Regions from separate parts of the Cupriavidus sp. 2KB_3 genome, predicted to be linked through region 3. Evidence: predicted binding sites of a transcription regulator. Region 3 holds the regulator's gene; each other region holds the start of a gene.
The links. Region 3 encodes FNR, which switches genes on or off when oxygen is low (the NO sensors DNR and NnrR bind a similar motif). Its sites were predicted from a motif close to TTGATNNNNATCAA; they were not measured.
Positions count from the first base shown of each region.

Region 1: a site for FNR is predicted at 1,463-1,476, ahead of AB4120_RS07050 (universal stress protein). Genes of this name have one in related genera too.
Region 2: a site for FNR is predicted at 4,547-4,560, ahead of hemN (oxygen-independent coproporphyrinogen III oxidase). Genes of this name have one in related genera too.

Region 1 covers NZ_JBFRHD010000005.1:193,732-201,673, reverse strand. The annotation lists gene AB4120_RS07060 (PAS domain-containing sensor histidine kinase) at 1-777, shown strand, start outside; gene AB4120_RS07055 (response regulator) at 782-1,426, shown strand; gene AB4120_RS07050 (universal stress protein) at 1,544-2,392, shown strand; gene AB4120_RS07045 (helix-turn-helix domain-containing protein) at 2,590-3,372, shown strand; gene AB4120_RS07040 (heavy metal translocating P-type ATPase) at 3,517-5,790, shown strand; gene AB4120_RS07035 (universal stress protein) at 5,916-6,371, shown strand; gene AB4120_RS07030 (MBL fold metallo-hydrolase RNA specificity domain-containing protein) at 6,406-7,764, opposite strand; gene AB4120_RS07025 (universal stress protein) at 7,777-7,942, opposite strand, start outside.
Region 2 covers NZ_JBFRHD010000016.1:55,404-63,345, reverse strand. The annotation lists gene AB4120_RS17880 (Fic family protein) at 375-1,610, shown strand; tRNA gene AB4120_RS17875 (tRNA-Arg) at 1,626-1,701, opposite strand; gene AB4120_RS17870 (c-type cytochrome) at 2,025-2,927, shown strand; gene hemN (oxygen-independent coproporphyrinogen III oxidase) at 3,046-4,485, opposite strand; gene AB4120_RS17860 (ABC transporter substrate-binding protein) at 4,685-5,851, shown strand; gene AB4120_RS17855 (ATP-binding protein) at 5,870-7,123, opposite strand; gene AB4120_RS17850 (response regulator) at 7,127-7,858, opposite strand.
Region 3 covers NZ_JBFRHD010000019.1:102,053-109,994, reverse strand. The annotation lists gene rluB (23S rRNA pseudouridine(2605) synthase RluB) at 1-1,840, opposite strand, end outside; gene scpB (SMC-Scp complex subunit ScpB) at 1,869-2,792, opposite strand; gene AB4120_RS20365 (sulfite exporter TauE/SafE family protein) at 3,430-4,188, opposite strand; gene fnr (fumarate/nitrate reduction transcriptional regulator Fnr) at 4,273-4,998, shown strand; gene AB4120_RS20355 (hypothetical protein) at 5,027-5,272, opposite strand; gene AB4120_RS20350 (hypothetical protein) at 5,269-5,496, opposite strand; gene ccoG (cytochrome c oxidase accessory protein CcoG) at 5,537-7,087, opposite strand; gene ccoP (cytochrome-c oxidase, cbb3-type subunit III) at 7,143-7,942, opposite strand, start outside.

The DNA of each region.
Region 1 (7,942 bases), on a different contig from region 3:
GCTTCCATCTCACAAACCAGCGATAGCCAGGGACGCAAGCTATTCACCGTCATGCTGCGCGACGTCACGGAGCGTGTGCGCGCCGAAGCACGGTTGCGTCACTCCCGGGAAGAACTGCAGGCCCTCTCCGACAGCATCCTCTCCACCCGGGAGGAGGAGAAACGGCGGGTGGCCAGGGAACTGCATGACGATATCGGCCAGCGTTTGAGCGCCCTGAAAATGGACCTCGTCATGCTGGAGGACGATCTGCGCAGGGAGGGCGCCTCCACAGGCAGTTGCAGTCAGGCCGCCGCCATGCACGCCGGGCTCGATGCCGCCATTGCCGCGGTCCGACAGATTTCGGCAGACCTTCGGCCAGCCCTCCTGGATGAGCTGGGCCTGACTGCGGCACTCGACTGGCTGGGAAAGGACTTCAGCCATCGTTACGCGATTTCGGTCGACACCCATGTGCCGGATCATGTCGAGGTTTCCGATCAGGCAGCGACGGCGGTGTTCAGGATCGTTCAGGAAGCCCTGAATAACGTCGTCCATCATGCCAACGCGAGCCGGGTGTGGATCGACCTGCATCAGGCCGACGACGACCATGTCCTGTCTGTGCGAGACGATGGCGACGGCTGGGACGGCGAGATCAAGGATCCTGCCCGTCGCTCGTTTGGATTACTCGGTATTCGGGAGCGCGCACGCCTGCTTGGCGGCACCCTGTCTCTTGCCAATACCCCGGGCCGGGGCTTCGAACTTTCCCTGCGGTTTCCCACCAGGTTTGCCGAGACGAGGTAATGCCATGATACGTGTGGTGATTGCAGACGATCATGCCGTCGTGCGTAACGGCTTGCGGCATATTCTCGAACGAGAATCCGATGTCGGGGTCGTTGGCGAGGCCTCCAAGGCATCGGAGGTGTCACATGTGGTCAGGGAAACTTCGCCGGATGTCATCCTGCTCGATCTTTCCATGCCTGGCCGCAGCGGCCTGGAACTGGTGCGACTGGTCCGTACCGATCATCCCGCCACGCGCATCCTCGTACTGACGATGCATGCGGAGGAACAATACGTCGTCCGCGCGTTTCGCGCGGGCGCCGCCGGCTACCTGACCAAGGACAGTGCGGCGACCGATCTCGTAGCTGCGCTCCGGAAGGTTGCCGGCGGCGGCACCTATGTCAGCCCGGAAATGGCGGAGAAACTCGCCCTCGGCCTGCAGGAGCGCCCAGACGCCCCGCATAAGGGCCTGTCGGACCGGGAGCTCGAAGTCTTCCGCCGCATCGTGAACGGGGAGTCCCTGACCGAGATCGCCGAGGCCCTCTCCGTGAGTGCGAAAACCGTCAGCACCTACAAGATGCGCCTGCTCGAAAAGTTGCAACTGCGCAGCGACGCGGCACTGGTGCGTTACGCCATCCAGGCCAATCTCTTCCCCGACGATTCAGAAATCTAGCCCCTTGGCGCCAAGGATGAGGAAAGCTGTTCGACGTTGATGTATCGCAACGTCGACCTTCCGCACTCACTTAGAGTGAAACCATCCCCGTGCTCGACCCCTTGCCAAGGAGCCTGGATGGACATCTCGGCCATCATGATCCATGTGGACGCATCCCCACAATCCGCGGCCAGGCTCTCGCATGCGGTGGCGATCGCTACGGCATTCCATGCCACGTTGATCGGCCTTCTTTCGCAGAATGCCGGCGCCCCGGCCGGGACCGATCGCCACCACAATGGAAAACACGTGGGAAGCGCCATCGCAGCCGACCTCTCGGCCAACTGTGATGCGGCGAGGCTGGCCTTTGACACCGCCACGGAGCACCTGCCCGTGGCGGTGGACTGGCGTGTCGGGGAAGGCACGCCTATCGATGCCATGCATTGTGAAGGCCGGCTGGCAGATCTCATCATCGTGGGCCAGCCGGCGCCAGGTGAGGTCGGCGCATCTGCCACACGGCGGTTCATTGAATTGACGATCGTGGGCACGGGCCCGCCGGTGCTGGTCCTCCCCGCCGGCGGCAAGATTGCCGCGGCACCGTGGCCCTATGCATCGGCCATGGTGGCGTGGAGCGGCACCCGTGGATCGGCCATGGCGCTGCGGAGCGCACTACCCTTTCTCCTGCTCGCCCAGCGCGTGAACCTCGTATCCTGCCCGCCTGACGGCCTGGGGCGCCACCCGGGTGTCGCGCCGCCAAGCTACGCGATGAGCTGGCTTTCCCGCCATGGCGTGAAAGCGACGCTGACGGAAATGATCGTCCATCCATCCGGCAGTGTGGGCGACGCCCTGCTGGAATTGACCGCGCGCCGCAAGGCCGACCTCCTCGTCTGTGGGGAATACGGACGCCGCGCCATGAGCGATCTCGTCCTGGGCAGGGTCGCCGACACGCTGCTGAGCAAATCGCCGATTCCCACGCTCTTCGCCTGCTAGACATCCGGGCACGTCATCCCCGCCATGTCAGGTTACCCTGACAGAAGCCGACTCATTCCTGACGCTGGTCTCAGCCATTGCTGATTTCGCTCGGCCTCGCGCTCGTCAATACTCAATCCAACGGCTCACGTCTGATGCGACCGCCGGCGCAGGACTCAAGTCCGCGCCCACTGCAGCCTCAACAGGAGGAAGCAATCATGTACGGATCCACTCAGGTGTTGGAAGCGTCGCATTCGCCTGGCGCGGACGACCTATTGGCGCCGCCTGATACGCGCCTCGGCGAAGCGCCAAGGCAGATGAATGCGAACTGTTCGCTTTGCAGCCTCCGGGCGCTCTGTTTTGCGTCGTGTCTGGGCGAAGACGAACTGCCCCGCCTCGAACGGGCTGTCAGTCAATGGCGCATGATTCATCGCGGCGATTATCTCTTCCGCGTCGGCGACAAGTTCCACAGCTTGTATACCCTGCGCTCGGGATCGTTCAAGACCGTTGCCGGCCACGAAGATGGCCTGGAACATGTCAGCGATTTCATCCTGCCGGGCGAAACGCTTGGGCTGGGCGCCATCGGCAGCGGGCAATACGATTGCGATGCCATCGCGCTGGAAGACAGTGCAGTCTGCATCATCCCCTTCGCCGCGCTGGAATCGCTCTGCCACGACGTGCGCAGCGTGCAGCACCACCTCAACCAGACCCTCAGCCGCGAAATCGTGCGCAATTCCAGGCAGATGGTCCTGCTGTCCGGCATGACCGCTGAACGACGCGTCGCGTCTTTCCTGGTTGATTTCTCGCGACGCCTGCTTGAGCGGGGATACGCCGCGCGATCGTTCACGCTGCGCATGACGCGTGAGGAAATTGGCAGCTACCTCGGCATCAAGCTCGAGACCGTCAGCCGGACCTTCTCCCGATTCCAGCGCGAAGGCCTGATGCGGGTCGACGGCAAACAGATCGAGATCTTCGACCCGGAGGCGTTGGCGCAAATCTAGTTGGGCCGCTGAGACGGGGGGAGCGGATCGCGAATGATTCTCAGCAGCCGCATTCGTCACCTCAGCACCTACACTGATTGCAGCGCCGCGGCGAGTGCCGGCGCCAGGTGCCATCCCGCTCGCACATGGCGAAAAGCCGACTTCATGAATCTGCTGTTACTGGTCATCTCAGCACTGACTCTCCTTGGCGGCTGGGCGGCCAGTCAGTTCGGCGATGCGAACCTCGCTCGCTGGATCTGGATCGGCGGCATTGCCCCGAATGTCCTCGCCTTGCTCGTCGACTGCACAAGATCGCTGTTGCGACGGCAGGCCGGGGTCGATCTGCTCGCCCTCCTCTCCATTGGCTTCGCACTCTGGTTCGGCGAATGGCTGATTGCGTCCGTCATCACGCTCATGCTTGCCAGCGGGCGCATGCTGGAGTCGTACGCACAAGCGCGCGCGCAACGGGAGATCACCGCACTGCTCGCCCACGCGCCGAAGCGCGCGCACCGGTTCGACGGGCAGCAGTGGCAAGACATCGACCTCGCTGACGTACGCGTTGGCGACCAGCTGATGGTCAGGCATGGCGAGATCGTCCCCGTCGACGGCACGCTCAGCCATCCGGCCGATCTTGACGAGTCCACCCTGACCGGCGAGGCCGCAATCCGGAAACGGGCGGCGGGCGAGGCGGTCAGCAGCGGCGTGCTGAACTCGGGCGCGGCCGTCGAAATGATCGCCGGCGCCACTGCTGAACACAGCACCTTCGCAGGCATCGTCCGGATGGTGGAAGCCGCCCAGAAGGAGCGCAGCCCTGGGGCACGCCTTGCGGACCGCTACGCCGTCGCCTTCATGGCCGTCGCGGTGCTGCTGGCCGCCGCGGGCTGGATCTGGACTGGCGATCCGCTGCGGAGTCTCGCTGTGCTCGTAGTGGCTACCCCGTGCCCCCTGATCCTCGCGGTACCCACCGCGATCGTTTCGGGGATGTCCCGTTGCGCCAAACGGGGGGTGCTTGTCAAGGGCGGCGGCGCGCTCGAGCGTCTGGCCGTCGCGAACACCCTCTTCTTCGACAAGACCGGCACCCTGACCAGCGGGCGCGCCCACCTCGCTGCCGTCGATTGCGCCCCCTCGTTCCAGTCGGACGAGATCCTCCGCCTTGCCGGGTCCGTCGCCTGTGCCTCCACGCACGTCATCTCCGATGCAATTGCCGTGGCGGCACGCGAGCGGGGATTGCAGCTGGCGCCCCCCGCCAACGTACGGGAAGTGCCAGGATCCGGCGTACAAGCCATGGTCGGTGGCCTGGATATCAAGCTGGGGGCCATGCAGTATGTGCTCGGCACAGGCGACCTTCCGTCCTGGGCAGGCGCGTCCCTGAAGCGCATGCGCCCGGAAGGCGCCTCTACCGTGTTCCTCAGCATCGATGGTCGCCTTGCCGGCCTCCTGCAGTTTCTGGATGGTATCCGCCTGGAGGCACCCCGCGCGCTGCGCATGCTCCGGGAGCTCGGCATTCAGCGTCAGGCCATGCTCACCGGCGACCAGCTCGACATGGCGCAGTCCGTCGGCGAGATCCTGGGCATCACGGAGGTCTTCGCCGAGCAGTCTCCTGCGGACAAGCTGGACAAGATCAAGCGCGCGCGGGCGTCTGGAACCGTGATCATGATCGGAGACGGCACCAATGACGCCCCGGCCCTGGCTGCCGCGGACGTCGGGGTGGCCATGGGTGCGCGAGGCGCCGCCTCCACCGTGCAGGCTGCGGATGTTGTCCTGCTCGTCGACCGCTTCGACCGCCTGGTCGACGCCGTCACCATCGCCCGAGGAACGCGTCGCATCGCCTGGCAGAGCGTCATGGTCGGCATGTCGTTATCGTTCCTCGGCATGCTGGTGGCGCTGGCCGGGTATCTTCCGCCCTTCTCCGGCGCGGTGTTGCAGGAAGTCATCGATGTTGCCGTCATCCTCAATGCACTGCGCGCGCTGCGCCTGTCGCCCGCAAAGTCGACGAATTCCCTGCCTGCAACGGAGGTGGCCAGGCTCCAGCACGAGCATGTGGAGCTCGGCCAGTACCTCGACCAGATCCGGACCCTGGCGGCAACCCTACCGCAGCTTGACCCCGGCAAGATGAAATCCGAGCTGGCCGCCGTGGTGCAGCTTCTGGCCGAGAACATCCTCCCCCACGAGCGCGATGACGACTGGAACCTCTATCCCGGCATCGCGCGGCGGCTGGGCGGCGAGGATCCGCTGGCGGCGTTGAGCGCCGTGCATCGCGAGATCTTTCGCACCGCCCGCCAGCTCGACCTGATCGTACGGGAGATGCACCCCTCCGGCCCCGACAGCAGCGAGATTCGCGAGGTGCAGCGACTGCTCTATGGTCTGGAGGCCATCCTGCGCCTGCACTATTCACAGGAGAACGAGCTGTTTCACGTGCTGGGCGAGGCGCCAGGCTGAGATCGCACTGGCGGCCTTGACCTGGCGCAAGGCCCCGGCAATCGCCCCGCCTATGCTGGATGCAAGGCGTCATGCCAAGCGGCGACGCCCCATGCAGCGCTCCAACGGCTACCAGGGGATTCTCCATGTACGAACGCATTTTGCTCGCCGTCGATGGCGGCCCATCCTCCGACCTTGCCATCTCGCAGGCCGTTCTGGTCGCCAAGGCGATGAACGCCGAAGTCAAGGCGATCTTCGTCGTGGACGATAGCGAACTCTTCTTCGAGAGCAGCTATATCAACCCGGACGATGTCTTGCGCGACCTCTTCAGCGTCGGGCAGCAAACGCTTAGCCGCGTGGCAACGCGACTTCAGGATGCGGGGGTGCGCTGCACCACCGCGGTGATCGAAAGACCGGTGTCACCCGGGCAGATCTCGTCGACGATCGTGGCGCAAGCGGATACGTGGCCCGCAGACATGATCGTGATGGGCACGCACGGCCGGCGGGGTGTCAGGCGGATGATCATGGGGAGCGTGTCCGAAGGCGTCATTGCCAAGACGAACAAGCCCGTGCTGCTGGTACGCAGCGAACGGGACGCCTGAAGGACGCCTGACCGGTCCGTCCGCCTCCGCCAGTTCACGCCAGGGGGTACGACGCCCGATACTCGGGCATCGTGACATGCCACCGCAGTTCGCGTTCGATCCGCTGGCGCAGTGCATCGCTGGCCTCCGGCTCGCCGTGTACAACGAAGGTGCGTCGAGGCGGCGCACTGAAGCCCCGCAGCCAGACCATCAACTCATCCGCATCGGCGTGCGCCGACAAGTGCTGGATCTGCGCCACCGAAGCGCGCACGGTAATGTCCTGCCCGTGCATGCGTAGCGTGCGCCGGCCGGCGGCCAGTGCCGCGCCGCGCGTGCCGGCGGCCTGAAATCCCGACAGCAGGATCGTGCTGCGAGCATCCTGCCCGTAGGTCTCCAGATGGTGGACAACCCGGCCGCCAGTCGCCATTCCGCTGCCCGCGAGGATGATCTTCGGATTGCCAACGTGATTCAGCGCGATCGACTCCTCCATGGTCTGCACGGGAGTCGCCATCGCACACGCCGCCGCACACGCCTCGCGCGGAATATGCAGCTCCTCCGGATGCAGCGAGAAGATCTGCGTGGCATCGATCGCCATGGGGCTGTTGAGGTAGATCGGCACGTCAGGCAGGCGACCCTGCTGCCGCAGCCGGTAGAGGCAATAGAGGATGGACTGGGCACGGCCTACCGCGAACACCGGCACGATGAGGCTCCCTCCCCGGCCGATCGTGGCCTCGATGATCTCGCCCAGGGCGTCCACAGGGTCTGTCGCAGGATGGAGCCGGTCGCCATAGGTGGACTCCACCAGCAGGTAATCCGCCCGGGCGATGGCTTCCGGCGGGCGCATGACCACGTCATGCTGGCGGCCGAGGTCGCCCGAGAACACAATCCGCTGGCCTTCCACGTATAGCGTCACGATCGCCGCGCCGATGATGTGCCCCGCCCGGTGGAACTCTACCTCCACGCCCGGCGCCACCGCCACCCGGGAGGCAAATCGGGTGGGCTCGAGTCGACGCAGCGCGCGCGCGGCGTCGGCGGCCGTATAGAGCGGTAACGCCGGATGGTGGCGCGAGAAGCCCTTGCGGTTGGCGAAGTTGGCGTCCTCTTCGGCGAGATGCGCGCTGTCGGGCAACAGGATGCCGCAAAGCTGCGCGGTGCCCATGGTGCAGAAGACCCGACCGCGGAAGCCGTTGCGCACCAGCAGCGGCAGATAGCCGCTGTGATCGATATGGGCATGCGTGAGCACCACCGCATCGAGCGAAGCCGGATCGACCGGAAAGGGATCCCAATTGCGCAAGCGTAGCGCCTTATAACCCTGGAACAGACCGCAATCGACCAGAATCCGGCTCCGGCCGGTGTCCAGCAGATACTTGGAGCCGGTCACCGTATCGGTCGCGCCGAGGAACTGGAGTTGCATCGTCGATCTCCGTCAGTGCGACATGAACAAGGGCACCTCGCACCGCTGCAGCAAGGTGCGGGTCGTGCCGCCGATGACCAACTCCCGTAGCCTGGCGTGCCCATAGCAGCCTGCCACGAGCATATCTGGCGCCAGCGTCTCCAGACACGACAGGATCGCTTTTCGCGGCGCACGGTCA
Region 2 (7,942 bases), on a different contig from region 3:
CTCTTCACCCTGCAAGGCGCGCGCCACAATCGCCGAGGGGGCATCCACGCTGGCCTGCCGGCCACCACCGCCCCGCGCCGCGTGCGCCGGAGGCCGGAAATCGACCGATCGGTTACAGGGGTGAGGCGGCGCGGGAGACGCCTCGCGCGCGGTGGGCGTGCTCGGCGGGCGGACTGGCGCCCGCTGGCCGGTGGATAGCGCGGGGTGCCGCTGAACGCGCACCGCGCCAAACGCGGTAGGAAGCTTCTTAAAAACCTCCATGCAACCATCCAGAGATCCACCCGATATTGGACATTTTTCCTTGTTTTAAAAGGATTTTATGGCTATTCTTTGCGCTCACAATACCAACCAATTTAGCAGCCACACGAACGCCCGTGAGACGGTTCGATCTGCTGCAAGCGTATCCAATGGATGCAACAACCTTCCTGCCTTTGATCCTCGAAGAGCGTGTCATGGAAGGGCCGCTCGAAAAGGCCGCCGAACTGTCCCGGCATGCCAGGCGGCTCCTGGCCAGCACGCACGGACCCGTCGCCCACGCGCTGGTGCCGCTACTGCGGAACATGAATTCGTACTACTCGAACAAGATCGAGGGACAACACACGACCCCCTCGCGGATCGAGCAGGCGCTCCGGCACGATTACTCGTCAGACCATGACGAGTACCGGAAGCAGCGGATGGCCGTCGCCCACATCGAGGCGGAGGCGCAACTGGAAGCGGAGTGGAAGGATCTGCCGGCCTCCGCCATGTTCGACGCGGGAAAGGTCCGCCGCATCCATCAGCTATTCTTTGAGGCGATGCCTGCCGAATTCCGCGTGACGGAACAGGGCGAGCCGATCCTTCCGGGCCAGTTGCGAGAAAAAATGGTCAGCGTGGGCAGGCACGCCGCGCCGCCGGTAGACCTGCTGCCGCGCCTTATGGATGATTGGGCTCGGACCTACCAGCGCGTAAAAGGCTTCGAGCATCAGCTGATTGCCGTCGCCTGCTCGCACCACGGGCTGGCGTGGATTCACCCGTTCATCGACGGAAATGGCCGTGTCTGCCGGCTGCACAGCCATCTGACGCTCCACGCGTCTGGCCTGACCGATGGGCTCTGGTCGCCACTGCGGGGTTTCGCCCGGACGCACGACGACTACTACCTGCGGCTGGCAGCGGCCGATCAGCAACGCCGCAACGACCTGGACGGGCGCGGCAACCTCTCGCAGGAAGAGCTCGTGAAATTCGTCGATTACTTCCTGGACTGCTGCCTGGACCAGGTGGATTTCATGCTGAAGATGGTCGAATTCGACGGGCTGCGGGCGCGATTGATGGACCTTCTGTCTTATCTGGACAGAAATCCATGGACCATCGGCTCGGAGAAATCCGTCATTCGCCCGGAAAAAACGGCGCTGGCGCTGGAAATGGTGGCGCTCACCCGCTCGCTCAGCCGGGCGGAGTTTTCGCAGATCGTCGGGGAAAGCGAGACAACCACGCGCCGCATCCTGCGGAGCCTGCTCGACTTCGGGGTGCTCACGTCGGCCTCGCATCGAGACCCGGTAGCGTTCGCGCTGCCGCTGAAGAGCCTGCGATTCCTGTTCCCGAAGCTGTGGCCGGAAGTGGAAGGCGAGGAATGACGAGGAGTGAATTCGTGGCGCGCCCGGCTGGGATCGAACCAGCAACCCCTGCCTTCGGAGGGCAGTACTCTATCCATTGAGCTACGGGCGCGATGTGAGCTGCGTTTGACGTCGGACGAGGGCCGGCGTCGGAAAGTCGCATAGGATACCTCGTTTGCCGGGCGGCGTCCATGCGGGTTGCGCCGGGAAGGGTTCCGGCAGGTCTCGCAGCCGCCGCTTTTGGCCCCGGACGCCACGGCTTGGGTCTATAATCGCCAGCTATTTGCGTCGAAACGAGACGTACCCGGGACACGAGACATGGCCCGGACGCAGATAGCCGAAAGGCAAAAACAGACCCATCCCCGACAAGGGCCAACAAAGCAAGCCGCCCCCAACGCGCTGCACTAGGTTTCCCTGCAAAATCGAGAGTTCTGTATGAGTGACGTCCACCAAGAAAACGACCACCACGAGTCTCCCATCAAGACCCCGAAACAACTGATCGCTGTCGTGATCGCCGCCTTCCTGGTGCCGATTATCGTGATCGTCCTGTTGGTCAGTTTTGTTGGTCACGGTACCCACGAGGGCGCCGGCTCCACCCAGACGGCCGAAGCCATCAATCATCGCATCCAACCCGTCGCGTCCCTGGAAATCAAGGACCCGAACGCGCCACGCGTCTTCAAGACGGGCGAGCAGGTCTACAAGGAAGTCTGCGCCGCCTGCCACGCCACCGGTGCGGCAGGCGCGCCCAAGTACGGCACGCCCGGCGACTGGACCGCGCGGATCGGCCAGGGCTTTGACGGCCTGCTGAAATCCGTGATGAACGGCAAGGGGGCGATGCCCGCCCGCGCTGGCACCTCCCCGGACGACTACACCGACTACGAACTGGCCCGCGCCGTGGTGCACCTGGCCGACGCCGGCGGCGCCAAGTTCCCGGAACCGCCTGCACCCGCACAGGCCGCACCGGCCCAGGCTGCCGCCTCGGCACCTGACGCGCAGGCTGCGGCACCGGCTGCTCCCGCCGCGCCGGCTGCTGCCGCACCGGCACCCGCTGCCGCCGCACCCGTTGCTGCGGCTGCCGCCGCTCCGGCCGCTGCGTCGGCCGAAACCGGCAAGAAGGTCTACGACCAGGTCTGCGCCGCCTGCCACGCCGCCGGTGTGGCAGGTGCGCCGAAGTTCGGTGACAAGGCCGCCTGGGCACCGCGCATCAAGGAAGGCATGGACGCCGTCCACAACTTCGCGCTCAAGGGCAAGGGCGTGATGCCGCCCAAGGGTGGCTATGCCGGCGCCGACGCCGACGTGATCGCCGCCGCCGACTACATGGTCAACGCATCGAAGTAACGTAAAGCGCACCTGCAAGTCCACGCAAAAAAGCCCGCGATGATCCTCGCGGGCTTTTTTGTTTCGATTGGGGGCCGGTCGATCCGGCGCCCCTATCCCTATATATATAGGCAGCAGTTCAGACCACGCGCGAATAGCGCACCAGCGGCACTTCGCGCCCCGCGTCCTGGCGCAGGTAGCCGTCGAACACCATCGCCACGCGGCGCACCAGCAGCCGGCCCAGCGGGGTGATGTCGATCCGCGACGCATCGCGCCGCAACAGCCCCTCCGTCGCCAGCGCATCCAGCCCCGCCAGCTCCGGCGCGAAGGTCCGGGCGAAGTCGATGCCATGACTGGCCTCCACCGCCGCGATGTCGAGCGTGCCGTGGCACATCAGCGCGCCGATGATCGCCTTGCGCAGATGGTCGTCGGCGGACATGCCGAAGCCGCGCGCCACCGGCAGCCGGCCCTCGTCCAGCGCGGCGTAGTACTCGTCCGTGGTGCGCGCGTTCTGCGCGTAGTGGCCGGCCACCGCGCCAATCGCCGAGACGCCGAAGCCCAATTGATCGTGCCCCGCGTGCGTGGCGTAGCCCTGGAAGTTGCGTTGCAGGCGCCCGGCCTGCTGGGCGATGGCGAGGTCGTCGTCCGGCAGCGCGAAATGATCCATGCCGATATAGACATAGCCGGCGGCGGTCAGGCGCTCGATCGTGGACACCAGGATGTCGAGCTTCTCGCCGGCGGGCGGCAGCGCCGCCTCGTCGATGCGCCGCTGCGGCTTGAACACATGCGGCAGGTGCGCGTAGCTGTAGACCGAGAGCCGGTCCGGCCGCAGCGTCAGCACGCGGTCGATGGTCGCCGCGAAACGTTCGGTGGTCTGGTGCGGCAACCCGTAGATCAGGTCCATGCTGACCGAGCGGAAGCCGAGCCGTCGCGCCGCCAGCACCACATCGCGCGTTTCCTCGTAGGACTGCACGCGATGGATCGCCTGCTGCACCTCCAGGTCGAAGTCCTGCACGCCAAGGCTGATCCGGTTGAAACCGAGTTCCGCCAGCAGCGCCATGCGCGCATCGGTCACGCGGCGCGGATCGATCTCGATCGCGTGCTCGCCGTCGGGCAGCAGGTGGAAGTGTTGCGTCAGCGCGGCCATTACGCGGCGCATTTCGTCGGGATCAAGGAAGGTCGGCGTGCCGCCGCCCCAGTGCGATTGCATGACCGCGCGGCGCTCCCCGAGCCGGCCGGCCACCATCGCCATTTCCCGGGCGAGGTAGTCGACGTAGCGCGCGCTGCGCGCGTGGTCCTTGGTGATGATCTTGTTGCAGCCGCAGTAGTAGCAGATGTTCTCGCAGAACGGGATGTGCAGGTAGAGCGAGAGCGGCGCGGGCGAGTCGGCGCGGCAGGCGTCGAGCGCGGCGAGGTAGCGCGCGTCGTCCATCTCCGCCTCGAAGCGGTCGGCGGTGGGATAGGAAGTGTAACGGGGGCCGTTGCCGTCGATACGGCCGGCCAGGCTGCGGAAGTCGGCCAGCGCGCGGCGGTCGAACGCCGTGGTGGCAGGCATGCTGGGGAGGGTGGGGGCGGACATGGCGCGCTCTTTTTGCAGGCGAAGATGGTCACGATGCTATGCCGCCGCGCCGCCGCCCACCTTGACGCGCATCAAGCGCACGCCGCGCTTGCGCCCGCAGCCCCGCCGCCGTGGGGCGTTGGCGTCATCCGAGCGTCACGAACGGCCGATAGGCTCTGCCCGCCGTCCCCCCTCCACCCGATTCCAACGCCCGCCGACCATGCGCCCAGCCTCGCCCAGAACGATGTCGCCCGCCGTGCCGGCGCGCCGCCGCATGCTCCGGTCGTTCGGCACACTGGCCGCGATGCTCGCGGCGCCGGCCGCCTTCGCCCAGCCTCAATCCGCCAACCCCGCCGCCGCACAGCGCCGGTCGCTGGTGGTCGGCCACCTGCTCGACCGCGTGGGGCCGCAGGCGGATCTGGCGCGCGACTATCTTGCAGGCGCCAAGGTGCTGTTCGATGCGGCCAATGCCTCGGGCCAGGGGCCACGCATCGTGCACTTGGTGCGGGATGCCGATGCCAGCCCACGCATCGCCACGTCGCAGGCCATCGGCATGGCCGAGTCGGACCACATCGACGTGCTGTTCGGCCCCGGCGACACACTGTTGCCCGCCCTGGCCACCTCGTCCGAACTGAGCCGGCGCGGCGTGCAGATCGTCGCCCCGCTCTCCGGGCTCTCGCTGGCCGCCGACAACATCTGGTTCACGCGCGCCGACTATCAGGCCGAGCTGGACGCCGCCGTGCGGCAGTTGCGCAGCTATGGCCTGAAAAACATCGTGCTGGCCGTGTCGCCCGATTTCGCGGCCGGCACGCTCGCGGCGGGCACGCCGTGGCTCGACCGGATGGAGCGCGACCTCGCTACGCGCGCCGTAACGCTGACTGGCAGTGTCGATGACAGCGCGCGCCGCATCGCCGCAACGCGGCCCGGCGCGGTCATCGTAGCCGGCGACACGCTCGCCTACGGCAGCCTCGGCCGCGCGCTGGCCACGCAGGGTTGGTACGGCTTTCTGGTGGGATTGTCGGCGGTGAGCCCGGCCGCCGCGCGCGAGATTCTCGGCGGCCACTACGCGGGTGGCGTGGTGGTCACGCAGGTGGCGCCCGGCCCGCAGGAATCCACGCTGCGCGTGGTCAAGGAGCACGTGGCGCGGATGAAGCAATACCTGGACGAACCGCCCTCGCCCGCCACGCTGGCCGGCTACATCGGCGCGGCCTGGCTGGTGCGCGCCGCCAGCGCGGCCAGGGCGCCGGGTGCGCTGGAGTTGCGCCGCGCGCTGCAATCGCGCATCGACGTGGGCGATTTCACGCTCGACTTCACGCGCGGGCTGCGCGGCTCGCAGTACGTGCAACTGGCGCCGATCGGCAAGTCGGGCGTGCCGCAGCGCGCCTGACCCAGGCGCCTATATCTATCAGTCGCGCGGCAGCGTGATGCGCACGCGCAGGCCGCCCTCGACGCGGTTGTCCAGCGTCAGCTCGCCGCCATGGCGATTGACGATATCGGCGGCAATCGACAGCCCCATCCCCACGCCCCCGGTGGCCCGGCTGCGCGACGACTCCACGCGGTAGAACGGCTCCAGCACGCGCGGCAACTCCGCCGGCGGAATGCCGGGGCCGTTGTCGCAGACGTCGATCTGCACGCGCTCGGGGCTGTCCGTCAGCACGATATGCGCGGCGCCGCCGTAGCGGTGCGCGTTCTCGACGAGGTTGACCACGGCGCGGCGCAACTCCGCCGGATAGGCCAGCAGCGGCGCGGCGGTGCCGGAGAGCCGCACGTCCTGGCCGAGTTCCTCGGCATCGTCGACGATGGCCTGGAGCAGCGCCTGCACGTCCACGCGCTGGCGCGGGCCGGTGCCGTCGTCGCGGTCACGCAGGTAATAGAGCGTGGCATCGATCAGCCCGTTCATCTCGGCCAGATCCTGCCGCAGCCGGTAGCGCACGTCGTTGTCCTCGATGCGCTCGATGCGCAGGCTCATGCGCGTGAGCGGCGTGCGCAGGTCGTGGGAGACTGCCGCCAGGAAGCGCGACTGCTGCGCCAGCTGCGTGCGGATGCGTTGCTGCATCAGGTTCAACGCCTTGGTGGCGGCGCGCGCCTCGGCCGGCCCCGTGTCATCGTCGAGCGGCGGTGCGTGCACATCCTGCGCCAGCCGGTTCGCGCCGGTGGCCAGCCGCTGCACCGGCCGGGCCAGCAGCCGCGCGCCCACCCACGACGAAATCACGATGGCGATGAACTGGAAGATCATGCCCGGATGCAGGGGCCAGAGCCCGTGCCACGGCGGGAAGCGGCGTGGCGCGCCGGGCGGCTCGCCGCGCCGGTCGGGATTGCCAGGGCGGAACATGCCGCGCTCCCCCGGCGGGCCGCCCTCGCCCCGATCCTCGTCTTCCTCGAAGCGCGGGCCGCGCTGCGGGGGCTCGGGTCGGCGGAATGGCTGGCCGGCGGCAGCGGCCTCCGAGGCCGCCTCGCGCATGCGCTCCTCCCAGCGGGGCGAGCCGGGGCGCGGGAAGAACCCCTCGATGACGGTCACGCCGAGGACGTGCACCGCCACCATGATCGCGGCCATGACCAGGAACAGCCGCAGGAACATCGAATCGAGGGGACGGCGCCGCACAGCGGTGTCCAGCCGGACGGCGGCGGAGGCGTTCGGCGGCGGGGAGGACGCGGCCATGCGTCAGGAATCCACGTTGACCGTGAAGACGTAGCCTTCGCCCCGCACCGTGCGGATCAGGGCCGAGTCGCGTGGGTCGTCGCGCAGCTTCTGGCGCAGGCGCGAGACCAGCAGGTCGATGCTGCGATCAAACACGTCGAGGTCGCGGCCACGCGCCTGGTTGATCAGCATCTCGCGGTCCAGCACGCGGTTCGGGTGCTCGATGAAGGTCAGCAACAGGCGGAACTCGGCGTTCGAGAGCGGCACGACCGTGTCTTCCTCGTCGAGCAACTGGCGCAACGTGGTGTTGAGGCGCCACGCGCCGAACTTGACCTCGTGCCCTGCGGGGGTGGGTGTCGCTCGACGCACATCCGCCCGACTGCGCCGCAGCACGGTGTGGATGCGCGCCACCAGCTCGCGCATCTCGAACGGCTTGGTCACGTAGTCGTCCGCCCCCACCTCGAGCCCGACCACACGGTCGGCCAGCTCGGCGCGGGCAGTCAGCATGATCACGGGGATGTCCGTGCGCTCGCGGATCTCGCGGCACAGCGTCAGGCCGTTCTCGCCCGGCAGCGAGAGGTCCAGGATCACCAGGTCATAGTGGTGCTGCGCCATGGCAGTGCGCATCGACGCCCCGCCTTCGGCCCCATCGGCCGCCATGCCGAACGTGGCCAGGTATTCGGCCAGCATGGCGCGGATCTGGGGATCGTCATCGACGATCAGCAGGCGGGTAGGCAAGGCGGGAGTGAGGTCCATGGCAAAACGGGAGGGATGGGAAACGCCGGCGGGCGATGCGGACAGCCGATGCGCGAAAACTGGCAGGGGCCCGCGCAACAGCCG
Region 3 (7,942 bases):
GCTGCTGGCCGCGCTGGCCACCCATGCCGCCACCGCCCATGCCACCACCCATACCACCACCGCCGCCGAGGCCGCCGCGATTGCCGCCGCGCCCACCGGCACCACCGCCACGCAGACCGCCGGCAGCGCCACCACTGAACTTGGTGGTGTGTGACGTCAGCGGCGCCGGGCCGGTCGGGATGTAACCCATCGAGGTCTGCATCGGATCCGGCTGGCCACGGCCAGCACCGCCGTTACCGCGCGCGCCACCCTTCTCATAGCGCGGCAGACCGTCCATGCCGGTGTGCATCGGCATGCCGGCGATAGCCGCCTCGGTGCGCGCCTTGCGGCCGCCCACCTTGGTGGCGCCCTTGCCGCCCTGCTCGCCCTTCGCCGGCGCCTTCAGGCCGATATTGGCCATCAGCGCGCGCACGTCGGTCGGGTCCAGCTCCTGCCAGCGGCCACGCTTGAGGCCGCGCGGCAGCAGGAACTGACCATAGCGCGTGCGGATCAGGCGCGACACGGTCAGGCCGACGGCCTCGAACATGCGACGCACTTCGCGGTTGCGGCCTTCGGTCAGCGCCACGTGATACCACTGGTTCACCCCTTCGCCACCGCCATCGGCAATGCGCAGGAAGTTCGCCTCGCCATCGTCCAGCTGAATCCCGTGCAGCAGCGCCTGGCGATCGGCTTCGGCCAACTCGCCCAGCGTGCGCACCGCGTATTCGCGCTCCACGCCGTAGCGCGGGTGCATGAACCGGTTGGCGATGTCGCCCGAGGTCGTGAAGATCAGCAGGCCTTCGGTATTGAAGTCGAGACGGCCAACCGCCACCCATTTGCCGGCCTTGATGCGCGGCAGGCTGTCGAACACGGTCGGACGGCCTTCCGGATCGCTCTGGCTCACAATTTCGCCTGACGGCTTGTGATACAGCAGCACGCGCGGCGGCTTGGACGACACCTTGCGATGGATCAGCTTGCCGTTCACACGCACCTGGTCGGTCGGCAGGATCCGCTGGCCGATGTGGGCCGGCAGGCCGTTCACCGAGACACGACCCTCGAGGATCAGCTGTTCCATTTCGCGACGCGAGCCGAGGCCGCCTTCGGCCAGCACCTTGTGCAGCTTGGGCGCATCATCGTCGGCGGACAGTTCGCGCACCGGCTTGGCCTTGGTGCGCGGCAACGCCATCTCTTCCTGATCGAATTGTTCCGAAATCACGAATTTGAAGACGTCCTCGGCACCGCCGGCTGGCTTGCCTGCAGGCTTGCCGCCCTTCGCGCCCCGGGCCGGCTTGTCACCGGCGCGCTGCTCGAATTTTTCCGAAGGCTTGCCACCTGCGGCACCCGCCTGACCCTTGCGTTGGCCCTGACCACCCTGGCCACCTTGGCTACCCTGACCGCGCTTGTCGCGCCGGCCGGGCTGCTGGGCTGCCGGCTTGTTGTCGCCATCGACCAGCGCGGCCTTGCGCTGGGGCTGCTGGCGGCGCTTGCGCGCGCCGGCGCCCTGCGGCTGCGCGGGCTGGCCGTCGGCGTCACTCGCCTCGGCACGCGGTTCGCGGACGTCGCGGGTATCGCGATCGGCTACCGGCTTGCGGCGACCACGGGGGCGCGGCTCGCGGCCGGCCGGTGCGGCTGCGTCGGGCTGCGGCGCGTCGGCCTGCATCGGCGCAGCGGCATCGCCCTCGCCACGGCCACCCTCACGGTCCTGTGCGGACTGGCGGCGCGACGCCACCAGATTGCGCAGGCCACGGCGCAGGCCCTTGCGGCGCGGCGCGCCGTCGGTGCCGTTGCCCGCGTCGGGCGCGGCGCCGGTATCGCCCGGCGCGTCCGGTTGCCGGACGTCTTGCTCAGCGGAATCAGACAAAGTATTCACTATCGATGTTGCGTGTTATTCAGTTGGACACGCGTTCGTCGTCCTCAGCAGGATGCGGCGCGTTGCCGTCCCGGACCGAATCGTCGGCCGCTTCCGGGGAGGAAGCAGCTGTGTCCACGTGGAAACCGTTGGCGTGGGCCAGCGGCGCGTCGTCGTCCTGGCCGCCATCGGCGGGCCACTGCGCAACGCTGTTGTCTTGCGGGTGCGGCGTGTCGTTCTGTTCGGTATCGGCGCCGTGGGCTTCCGTCTCCACCGGCTCCGCATGGTCGCCCTCCGCCGCAGCCACGACCTCCGCTTCCACCGCCTCGGCAGCGGTCTCGACGGGCTGGGGCTCGGCAAAGGCCTCTTCGTCGCCAGCCGGCGGGTTGGCCGTGGCAACTTCCTCAAAATCTATCGCCTGCTGGTCCAGCAGGGCAGCCTGGACCTGGGCCTGGGCGTCCTCGAGCGGCGGCAGCTCATCCAGCGTGCGCAGCCCCAGATCGTCCAGAAACGCCTTGGTCGTGGCGTAGAGCGCGGGCCGGCCCGGCACATCCCGGTGCCCGATCACCTCGATCCAGCTGCGATCCTCAAGCTTCTTGATCACGTCCGTGCTGACCGTCACGCCGCGGATTTCCTCGATATCGCCGCGCGTCACCGGCTGGCGATAGGCGATGATGGCAAGTGTCTCCATCACGGCGCGCGAATACTTGGGCGGCTTTTCCGGGTTGAGCCGATCGAGGAACTCACGCATCTCGGGTCGACTCTGGAAACGCCAGCCGCTGGCCAGGGCCACGAGTTCCACACCGCGTTGCTGCCAGTCCTGTCGCAATTCGTCCAACAGGGCGCGGATGGTGTCGGCGCCGATATCGTCGGCGAAAAGACGGCGCAGATCGTTGAGGCGCAGGGGCTCCTGCGCACAAATCAGCGCGGTCTCGAGGACGATCTTCGCCTCTTGGGTATTCATGTGATTGTGTGCAGCCTGTCTTTGCACCTGCTCCCGGACGAATCCCGGAGCACTGGAGATTTCGGATACAGCGGTACCGATGCCACCGCCATCTCATTGCGCAGCCAACTCGCAGCCTGTCGCAGCCCAGGCAGCCAAGCGGTGCACTTCGTTCTTTTGCATCGATTTGCCGGGTCGTTCCGGCAGGAGATCGTCCGAATCCGGCTGGCTTCGCCGGGAGTCGAACCTCTTGCGTCGCGCTCTCGCCTTTACCCTCGCAGGCGGAACCCTTCCCCTTGGAGCGGACATTCGCCAGGACAATCAGATTGCCAAGGCGGCAAGAAAAAACGGATATCGGCCCGGACAAGCTTCGTCCTGCGCCTGCGCCACCACTCCACAAGGCCGCCCGGCCTTTTAAACCAGATCTTTTGAACCGGATGAACTGTGGGGACGGATCCGGCAAGCCAACGCTGCCTCGGACCCATGGACACGCATCCCAGATCAGGGATGCCGGCCCGGCGACGCCAGGGAATTACGTGGCGCGATACCGTGGTTCTCGCGATTGTATGGCATTCCCGGCCCCGTCCGCAACCCGCCCGCCACCCGACGTGGCAAATGGCATGAACCCGGCTGGCCTGCCCCCCCACTCGGAATTGTCTCAAAACACCACGCAAAACCCATGCGCCGCCAGCGTCTCGGGCAGCCAGACCGCCCGCGCCACGCCCACGATGCCGAAGCCGATGATCAGCACCCCCGCCACCGCCCGGAGCAGCGGCCGGCGCGACAAATGGCGCACATAGCCTGAAAGCCCCGAAATCACCAGCAGGTTTGGCAGCGTTCCCAGCCCGAAGGCGAACAGTACCAGCGCGCCGGACGCCGCATTGCCGGCCAGCAGCGCCATCGCGAGTGCCCCATAGACCATCCCACACGGCACGATCCCCCAGGCGAGCCCCAAGCCGAAGCGTCTCATGAGCGGCGTATGCCGGGCCAAGCCCGCGGGCAGGCGGATACCGAGCGCGCCCACGCGGCCGACCGCTCCCTGGGCCACGCGCACCGCAAGCGCCTCGAGGCCCGCCGCCCGCATGGTGCGCCCACGCAACAACCAGAAGCCCGACATCACCAGCATCGCCCCGCCTGCGCCATAGAGCCACCGCTGCACGGGCAGATAGTCCTGCTTCCATGCGGTGGCGCCGACGGCACCCATGACGGCCCCCAGCAACGCGTAGGTAGTCAGGCGTCCGGCGTGCATCGCCAGCAATTCGACGAGCCAGCCACGTGGCGAGCGATGGATCGTCACTGGCACGCGCACCGGCGCGCGCTGCTCGGCCGCCATCGCAATGCCGCCGCACATCGCGGCACAGTGGACGCCACCAAACAACGCAACGATAAAAACGCTGAAAAGCACACCAAATGGCAACGGTCCCTCGCTTCGGCGTCACTTCACGCGGTAAAATTGATTTGTCGCGCCCCTGCTGCAATGCGCATCACCAAGAGCCCTCAATTGCTTACCTCCATTCCCGTCACCGAGATCTCGCCCCGTTGCTCCACGTGCGGGATGGGCCAGCTTTGTCTGCCGGTAGGCATGTCGCAGCAGGACCTCCTGAAGATGGACACGCTCGTGCAGGAACGCGTGCGCGTGCACAAGGGCGAAACGCTGTATCGCATGGGCGATCCGCTCACCGCCGTCTATGCCGTGCGCTTCGGCACGCTCAAGACGCACGTGACGCTCGAGGATGGCCGCTCGCAGATCACCGGCTTCCATCTGCCCGGCGAGATCGTCGGCCTGGATGGCCTTGGCGAGATGCAGCATGCCTCCGATGCCACGGCCCTCGAGGACGCCGAAGTCTGCGTCGTACGCTTCAGCGAGCTGCAGGCGCTCTCGGGTGACCTGCCCTCGCTGCAAACCCAGTTCCTGCGCTTGATGAGCAAGGAAATCTCGCAGGACCAGGTCATGCTGATGACACTGGGCTCGATGCGCGCCGAGGAGCGGCTCGCCGCGTTCCTCGTCAATCTTTCCGAGCGCCTGTCGGCGCGTGGCTACTCGTCTAGCGAGTTCGTGTTGCGCATGAGCCGCGAGGAGATCGGCAGCTATCTGGGCCTGAAACTGGAGACCGTGAGCCGCCTGTTCTCCCGATTTGCCGAGGCGGGCCTGATCCAGATCCGCCAGCGCCACGTCAAGCTCATCGACATGGCCGGCATCAAGCAGATCTACAACCGATCCTGCTGAGGCCGCCTCGCCAGCGGTGGTGCGCGGGCTACTCGAGTTCATCGGTATCGCTGAGCGGCGTCGGCATGGTGTAGAGCGTCAAGCCGCTCGACAAGGCACAGAACAGCCACGCCAGCAAGAATCCCACGGTGTAGACCGCTTCGCGCGACGCGTCGACCGGATGACCGAAGAAGCTCAGGTCACTGGGATCCACAATCGAGAACACCGTTGCCGTAGCCACGCCGCCGATCAGAAACGCTGGCCACATCACCCACATCAGCCAGCGTAGTCTCATGGCCGCCTCGCCGTCTCATTGACATGGGCGGCGGCGCGCGCGGCGGACCCATCCAACTTTTCCACCACCAGCCCATGCCGCGCAGCATCGCGCACCGGCACGTCGGCGTGGGTATTGGCGAGCCAGATCGTCACACCACAGCCGATCATCGCCACCAGCGGGCCACTCATCAGCAACCACGGCCACGGTTCCTTCCACCACGGCTTGATTTGTTGCGCTGTCATTGCCTACTCCTTGCGTCGATAATTTCCTGGATGACCCGCACTACAGTCCGCGCGGCACGATGAAGCTGGTCGCTTCCTGGATCTGCGCGCGCTCCCGCGCATCGTCCATGCCCTCCCCCGTGACCGTGATGCGGATCTTGTGCGTGCCCTGCGGCGCGTGGTCGATCGGGATACGGATGCGCACGGGCAACAGGCGGTTCGACGTGGGCGCAAGCGTTTCCGCCGACTTGTCGTACTCAATGGTCAGCCCTTGCAGCGCCGCGCTCGTCGCCTGTACCCGGACGCGCATCGGAGCCTCGGTGGTATTGATCAGTTGCAGCCGGTACACGTTCTCGATCCATCGACCTTCGACCTCGCGACCCAAGGCACCCCGATCGCGGATGACATCGACCTTGAGTGGTGCGCGCATCGCCAGCGACCCGATAAAGCCTCCTACCAGCACCGACCAGATCACCGCGTAGATGATCGTCCGCGTGCGGAACAGCCGCCTGCGCGCCGCCACCGCCGACAGGCCCTTGCGCATTGCGTTCTCGGAGGTGTAGCGGATCAAGCCGCGCGGATAGGCCATCTTGTCCATGACCTGGTTACAGGCGTCGATGCAAGCTCCGCAGCCGATGCACTCGTATTGCAATCCGTCGCGGATGTCGATCCCGGTCGGACAGACCTGCACACAGATGCTGCAATTGACACAATCGCCAATGCCGGCGGTGTGCCGGTCCGCCTTGCGCGATCGGCTGCCGCGCGGCTCGCCTCGACCTACGTCATAGGTCACCACGAAGGTATCGCGGTCGACCATCACGCTCTGGAAGCGCGCGTACGGGCACATGTACTTGCACACCTGTTCGCGCATGAAGCCCGCGTTACCCCAGGTGGCGAACGCATAGAACAGCATCCAGAACGACTGCCACGGCCCCAGCGAGAAATCGACCACCTGCCCGCCCAGCTCGCGGATCGGAGAAAAGTAGCCGACAAAGGTGAAGCCGGTCCACAGGGCGATCACCACCCAGAGCGCGTGCTTGGTCGCCTTGAGTCGCAGCTTGCGCAGACTCCACGGGTCGCCGTCCAGCCGGATACGGGCGATGCGGTCGCCTTCCACGCGCCGCTCGATCCACATGAAGATCTCGGTGTAGACGGTCTGTGGGCACGCGTAGCCGCAGAACAGCCGGCCCGCAATAGCAGTGAACAGGAACAGCGCCAGGGCCGAGATGACAAGCAGGACCGCGAGGTAAATCACGTCCTGCGGCCACAGCACGAGGCCGAAGATATAGAACTTGCGGGCGCCGAGGTCGAACAGCACCGCCTGGCGGTTGTTCCATTGCAGCCACGGCGTGCCGTAATAGACCAGCTGGGTGAGGATGACGAGCCAGACTCGCCAGCTCGAGAAGGCGCCCGCGACCGAGCGCGGATAGATCTTGCGCCGAACCTCGTAGAGCGTCTCTTCAGAAGATTCAGCCGATTGGGCGGGCTGGGCAGGCTGCGCGGATCGAGGCGCGGCTGCCGGGCGCCATGGCGGGCTGTCGTCCGGCCGTGAGGGCTCCGGCGTGGCGGCGTCGTCCGCCACGGGCTGTGCAGCATTGGGGGGCGCGTTCATCTGGTGTTCCTCGCGCCCCGGCAGGCGGCTTGCCGCCCTGCCCGGGGGCTGTTGATCATTGTCCGGCCGCTCCAGTGTTGGAGAGACCCCACACATAGGCGGTCAGCATGCGGATACGCTCGGGCGTCAGGATTTCCTCGTGCGCGGGCATGTGGCCGTTGTGGCCCTTCAGGATCGCCTCGACGATGGCATTTTCCGAACTGCCGTAGAGCCAGACGCTGTCCGACAGGTTCGGCGCGCCAAGCGCCTGATTCCCCTTGCCGCTTGCCCCATGGCAGGCCGCGCACGTGGTCTTGAAGGTGCCTTCACCCCGCGACGCACGGATCGGGTCGGACGCCAGGCCCGACAGCGAGCGCACATACTGGGCCGTGTCCCCGGCGAGTTTGGCGTCGATGGTGCCGGCGAACGGCGGCATCATGCCGTTGCGGCCCTTGGCGATCGTCTGACGGATCGTGTCGGGGTCGCCGCCATAGAGCCAGTCGTTATCAGCCAGGTTCGGGAAACCGCGGCTGCCGCGCGCGTCGGAGCCATGGCATTGCGCGCAGTAATTCAGGAACAGGCGCTGGCCGATCTCGCGAGCCTCAGGGTCGACTGCGACCTTCGTGACGTCCATCGTCATGTACTTCCCGTAGATCTCGTTCTGAATCTTCTCGGCGGCCTGGCGATGCGCAGCCAGTTCGCCCTGCGAGGAGAAGCCCAGCACGCCTGCGTAGGAACCCAGGCCCGGATACAGAACCAGATATCCCAAGCTGAAAATGCAGGCCAGCAGGAACATCCACATCCACCAGCGCGGCAGCGGGTTGTTCAGTTCGCGCAGGTCACCGTCCCAGACATGGCCGGTATCCTCGGTCGCAA